2 regions of the Fusobacterium ulcerans genome follow, and region 2 is predicted to be linked to the other one. Evidence: riboswitches for the same ligand, from Rfam matches in the RefSeq annotation. Region 2 holds a riboswitch; the other holds the start of a gene.
The links. Region 2 has a riboswitch for S-adenosylmethionine ahead of metK (methionine adenosyltransferase). Riboswitches for the same ligand answer to the same signal wherever they lie in the genome.

Region 1 (3,430 bases), 730 kb from region 2:
CTTGAGCTTGCCTCAATAAGCCCTCTGTCAACTTCATTCAATGCTCCCTCTATCATTCTTGCAACAAATGGTGCTGCTGATATTGATAATGGAACTATTGCTGCTGTACTTCCTATTGTTGTCCCTACTATTATCCTTGAAAGAGGAAACAGACAAATCATTAAAATGATAAAAGGAAATGACCTCAAAGTGTTGATTATAATTTCAAGAACTTTATTTAATTTAGGTTTTTCTAAAATATTTCCCTCTTTAGTAATTACTAAAAGTATTCCTATTGGGAATCCCATGAGCAATGAGAAGAATGTTGAGAAAAATACCATGTACAATGTTTCCAATGTCGAATCTAAAATCATACTAAATACCATTATAAATCACCTCTACTATAACTCCTGATTCATTGAACCATTCTATTGCTTCCTGCTGCTGCTCCATATCTCCTGACAATTCAATAAACAGATGTCCTACTTTCATTGTAGAAAGATGATCTATCGATCCTCCAATTATACTGAAATCTATATCAAATTTTCTCAGTGCCTGTGATATTATTGGTTCTTCTGCTATAGTTCCTAAGAATTTAAGTTTTACTATATACTTTCCTTTTGTTTTCATTATCTCTACTCCTCTTTCTTCTGTGCTTGGAAGATAAGAGATAAGCTCTTTTGTTATTTCTGCCTGAGGGTTTGAAAAGATATGGTGTACTCCCCCTGTTTCGACTATTTCTCCGTCAGACATTACTGCTACTCTGTTACAGATATCTCTGATAACTTCCATCTGGTGAGTTATCATAACTACTGTAAGTCCAAATTTATGCTGGATATTTTTTATAAGTTCCAATATAGAGTTTGTAGTTTTAGGGTCAAGAGCTGATGTAGCCTCATCTGATAAAAGTATATCAGGGTTATTAGCTAAGGCTCTTGCTATTGCCACCCTTTGTTTCTGTCCTCCACTCAACTGACTAGGGTATGAATCTATTTTATCTGAAAGTTCTACTACTTCCAGAAGCTCCCTTACCCTGTCTTTCATTTTCGCTTTATCCCAGCCAGCTATCTCCAGTGCAAATGCCACATTTTCTCCAACTGTTCTTGATGCTAAAAGATTAAAATGCTGGAATATCATTCCTATTTTTTTTCTTCTCTCTAAGAGTTCATCTTTAGAAAGTTTTGTTATATCTACTCCATCTATTACTATACTTCCACTCGTAGGTTCCTCTAATCTGTTTAAAAGTCTGATGAGGGAAGATTTACCTGCTCCGCTTAGACCTATTATCCCAAATATATCCCCTTTTTTTACTTCAAGGCTGACATCTTTTACTGCATGAAAGCCATTAGAGTATACTTTGTTGATTTTTTCTATTTTGATCATTCCTGTGCTCCTCCATATCTATATTTGAGTAAAAAAAAATCTCTACTGCCATCAAGGAATAGAGATAAATTACACTAATTTTATTAGTCTATCCATCTGTCTGGAATTAGCACCACACCATAACGGCAGGTTGCTGAAACATCACAGGGCCAGTCCCTCAGTCTCTCTTGATGGTTGATTCATTTGTTAGGAGTATATTATAACTTTTTTCAATTTATGTCAATACATTTTTTAAAATTTTTATAGACTGGAAAAAAAATTTCATATACAATACTATATAAAGCTAAATAAACTGGAGGAAGTTATGACTTTTAAATATTTTAATATTATAAAAAATGATGTAATAACCATAACAGGAGCAGGTGGAAAAACTTCTCTTCTATTTTTTCTTGCAGAAAAACTTTCTGAATATGGAAAAGTTCTTGTAACTACCACTACAAAAATTTACTGCCCCTTTGAAGAAAAATATGAATCACTTATTATTGGGAATAATATATCTACTGGAAAAAACAAAAATATAACTGTGGCTGGGAGCAGAATAGAAGATGATAAACTTCACTCTCTGCCTTATGGCGAGATAAATAATATGAGAAAAAATTATGATTTTGTTTTAATAGAGGGAGATGGAGCAAAGGAAAAATTATTAAAAGAATGGAATGATTATGAGCCTTGTATTCCTGAATTTTCTACAAAAATAATTGGAGTAATCAATATGGATATACTTGATTTAAATATTTCCGAAGAAAATATTCATAGATTTAAGCTTCTAAAAGAAAAATTTCCAAAGGATATAAATAAAAAAATAACTTCTGATTTTTTACAAAGATATATTTTATCAGCTGATTATTTTAAAAATTCCAGTAAAGATTCAGAAAAATATCTTTTTTTTAATGGAATTGATGGAGAAAATTATCTCTCTAAATTCCAAGCAGCTATAAAAACAGCATATAAATTATCTGAAAATAGTTTTCTGCCAAAAATATTTATAGGAAGTCTTAAAGAAAAAATGATTTATCCTTTTAAAAAATTAGATGCTGTTGTTATGGCTTCTGGTTTTTCTAAAAGAATGGGAAAAAATAAACTGTCTCTCTCATACAAAGGGAGAACTCTTTTAGAAGCAACCTTAGAGAAAATTTCTCATATCCCTTTTAATGAGGTTATTATCTGCGGAAGAGAGGAATGGGTTGAAGATCTTGCTGATAAATATAATTTTAAATATTGCTATAACTCTTTTGCTGATCTTGGGCAGAGTGAAAGTATAAAGCTTGGTACAGAAAATTCTTTTGGAGAGGGGATAGCCTTTTTCCCTGGAGATCAGCCTCTGCTGACTGAGGATACAATTTTAAATCTCTATTATGAATTTCAGAAAACTAATCTTATAACTATCCCAACAGTTGAAGAAGATAGATTTTCCCCTGTATTTTTTCCAGAAGATAAAAAAGCTGAACTATTGAAATTGGAAGGAGACACTGGAGGGAAAACTATTATTAAAAAGACTCCAGTTATCAATCTTGTTAAGTTTTCTTCAAAAGAGGAGTTTAAAGATATTGATACCATCGAAGATTATATGTATATACTTAATAATAAAAAATAATCTAACCTTTTCTTTTATATCTTACTGATTAATCAGTGGTCAAAAGCTAGATTATATTTTGGAAATCAGAAAAATTTTTGTAATTAATAAAGCAGGTAAAATGTAGTTTGAACAAAGCAAATTTCCAGTAATTAAGCAGTTGATTTTTAACTGCTTAATTACTGAGATGAAACAGGGGAGCTTTTATTTAAATATATTATATTTTTTCATTGCCTCTTCCAGCCCTAATTCAATGACGCTATCCCAAAATTCTCCTCTAGTTTCAGGATAAGATATTGGGTAGCTCAATCTCTGCTGATGTTTCACAGATTCTGAACTTTTCCTTTTCTCCATTTCCATATCATTTTTCATTTTATTAAGAATCTCTTCTCCTTTTTCATTGTTGACAATAACTAATGAAAGTCCTCTCTTATCATATTTTTCTGGAGCAAATTCCTCTATTCCAAAATAATCTGCTATTGTTATATCAGAAAC
Region 2 (3,430 bases):
AAAGAATTATAACTTTAAAACTGTAACTCCTAATGATAAAAAACTTCATACTGATTTTGAAAAATTAATGGATAAACTTCCATTAAAAGATGGAATGGTTGTATCTTTCCACCACCATTTAAGAAATGGAGATTATGTATTAAATTTAGTAATGGCAGAAATAGCAAAAAGAGGATATAAAGATGTAACATTAGTTGCAAGTTCTATATTCCCATGCCATAAACCAGTAGTAGAAATGATTGAAAAAGGAATAGTAACACAAATATATGCTGGATACATGTCAGGACCAGTTGCTCAGGCAATATCACAAGGTAAAATGCAAAAACCAGCAGTTATGCATACTCATGGTGGAAGAGCAAGAATAATGGAAACAGGAGAGGTTGAAGTAGATATAGCTTTTGTTGCAGCTCCAACTTCAGATGAATATGGAAATATAAATGGAGTAGATGGAAAATCAGCATGTGGAGCTTTAGGATATGCTCACTCAGATGTTGAAAATGCTAAATTAGTAGTAGCTATCACTGATAACTTAGTTCCATATCCAAATACAACAATAGAAATCAATCAAACTTTAATAGACTATGTATTAGTAGTAGATGCTATTGGAGATCCTAAAGGAATAGTATCTGGAACTACTCAGATCACTAAAAACCCAATAGGATTAAAAGTTGCTGATCTTACAGCTAAATTCATAGAGCAATCAGGATATTTAAAAGATGGAATGAGCTTCCAAACAGGTGCAGGAGGAATATCACTTGCAGTTGCAGCAGAAGTTAGAAATCTTATGAAATCAAAAAATATAGTAGGAAGTTTTGCTGCTGGAGGAATAACAGGATATATAGTTGATATGTATAAAGATGGACTTTTCAAAGCTCTATTTGATGTACAATGTTTTGACCTTAATGCAATCAAATCAGCAAAAGAAAATCCAAACCATATAAAAATGTCAGCAACAATGTATGCAAATGCAAATAATAAAGGTTCAGTAGTAAATATGCTTGATATAGTTATCCTAGGTGCAACAGAAATGGATACAAACTTCAACGTAAACGTAACTACAGGATCAGATGGAGTTATCATGGGAGGATCTGGAGGACACAGTGATACAGCAGCTGGATCAAAACTATGTATAATAGTTTCTCAATTAGTAAATGCAAGAATATCAGTAGTAAAAGACAGAATAACTACTGTAACAACTCCTGGAGAAACAGTAGATGTACTGGTAACAGAAAGAGGAATAGCAATTAATCCATTAAGAAAAGATCTAATAGAAAAATTCAAAAATTCTAATCTTCCAATCAAAACAATAGAAGAGCTAAAAGAAATAGCAGAAGCTATGACTGGAAAAGAAGAAGCAATAGAATTTGAGGATAAAGTAGTTGCTGTAGTGCAGTACAGAGACGGATCTATAGTGGATGTTGTAAGACAAGTAAAAAATAACTAAATAATTATTGACACAAATAGTAAAAAAATATATAATAAGGTGTAAATGATAAATATAAAGAATACCATCAAGAGAGATTGAGGGACTGGCCCGTTGAAATCTCAGCAACCTGCTTTTTAAGTGTGGTGCTAACTCCTGAGAGATGGAATATTGGATTTAACACTTAATCCCTTTCATCTGTCTGGTGAAAGGGATTTTTTTATCTTGACACATTAAATTATTAATATATTTTAAGGAGGAAAAATGAAAAATTTAACTTATTTCACATCAGAATTTGTATCACCTGGTCACCCAGATAAGGTATCAGATCAAATTTCAGACGCAGTAGTAGACGCATGTCTTGCTGATGATCCAAATTCAAGAGTAGCGTGTGAAGTATTTTGTACAACAGGACAGGTTGTTGTAGGAGGAGAAATCACAACTACTACATATATAGATATCCAAGACATTGTAAGAAGTAAAATTGATGAAATCGGATATAAAGAAGGAATGGGATTCGATTCTAACTGTGGAGTATTAAGTGCTATCCATGCTCAATCACCAGATATAGCTATGGGAGTAGATATTGGAGGAGCAGGAGACCAAGGTATAATGTTTGGAGGAGCTGTAAAAGAAACTCCAGAATTAATGCCGTTAGCTCTTGTATTAGCTAGAGAAATATTAGTGAAACTTACTAAAATGACTAGAGCAAAAGAACTTCCATGGGCAAGACCAGATGCAAAATCACAAGTAACTTTAGCTTATGATGAAAATGGAAAGATAGATCACGTTGATACAGTAGTAGTGTCTGTACAACATAATCCAGATGTAACTCAAGCTCAAATAAAAGAAGAAGTAATAGAAAAAGTAGTAAAACCAGTATTGAGATCTTATGGGCTTGATCCTGATCAAGTAAAACATTTCCATATCAATCCAACAGGAAGATTTGTAATTGGAGGACCACACGGAGATACAGGAGTAACTGGAAGAAAAATAATAGTAGATACATATGGAGGATTCTTTAGACATGGTGGAGGAGCTTTCTCTGGAAAAGACCCTTCAAAAGTAGATAGATCAGCAGCTTATGCAGCAAGATGGGTTGCAAAAAATATAGTTGCAGCAGACCTTGCAGATAAATGTGAAATCCAATTATCATATGCAATAGGAGTTGTAGAACCAACATCAGTAAAAGTAGATACATTTGGAACTGGAAAAGTAGATGAATTTGAATTAGCAGAAGCTGTTAAAAAAGTATTTGATCTAACACCAAGAGGGATAGAAAGAGCACTTGAATTGAGAAGTGGAAAATTCAAATATCAAGATCTTGCAGCATTTGGACATATAGGAAGAACTGATTTAGATATTCCATGGGAAAAACTTGATAAAGTAGAAGAATTAAAAAAAGCTTTAAATAAATAGTAAAAAAGAGAGGGATCAAAAATTTGAAATTATGTTTCAGATTTTTGATCTTTTTTTGTAGAAATAAAATAACATAAAGCTGGATATTAATATAAGTATGTCTTTAGATGTTGAAAAATCAATACTTAGAGAGACACTTTTTTTATTATAAAAAAGCTTTTAAGGTGCAAAAATATTGACACTTTTTATGTCTGATGTTATACTTTTAAGGTATAAGTAAACACTAAGGAGATAATAATGGAAAAATTAAAAAAGAAAGCAATAAGTTTAGAAGCTTTTATATGTCTGGGATTATTAGCTGGATCTTTTATAACAACTGCTAAAATAATGGGACCTGTGAATATGATAAATACTGTAATGGGAACGGCACATGATCTTCTGATAAACACAGTATTCTTTATAATGGGAGTTGCAGTATTAGCAGGAGCTCTTTCAGAAATATTATCTGAATTTGGAGTGATATCCCTGATAAATAAATTGCTTTATTTTGTAATTTATCCTTTGTATAGATTGCCAGGAGCTTCAGCATTAGCAATAGTGACAACATATATATCAGATAATCCAGCTGTACTTAGTTTAGCAGCAAAT

Region 1: it holds a riboswitch for S-adenosylmethionine, as region 2 does, so the genes downstream of both, C4N20_RS04430 (methionine ABC transporter ATP-binding protein) here and metK (methionine adenosyltransferase) in region 2, are expected to answer to the same signal.

What each region holds. Positions count from the first base shown of each region.
Region 1 is NZ_CP028105.1:970,950-974,379, forward strand. It holds gene C4N20_RS04425 (methionine ABC transporter permease) at 1-365, opposite strand, end outside; gene C4N20_RS04430 (methionine ABC transporter ATP-binding protein) at 355-1,362, opposite strand; SAM riboswitch class I at 1,452-1,539, opposite strand; gene yqeC (selenium cofactor biosynthesis protein YqeC) at 1,667-2,956, shown strand; gene C4N20_RS04440 (Coenzyme F420 hydrogenase/dehydrogenase, beta subunit C-terminal domain) at 3,140-3,430, opposite strand, start outside.
Region 2 is NZ_CP028105.1:240,191-243,620, reverse strand. It holds gene citF (citrate lyase subunit alpha) at 1-1,444, shown strand, start outside; SAM riboswitch class I at 1,506-1,593, shown strand; gene metK (methionine adenosyltransferase) at 1,688-2,842, shown strand; gene C4N20_RS01120 (CD0519/CD1768 family membrane protein) at 3,080-3,430, shown strand, end outside.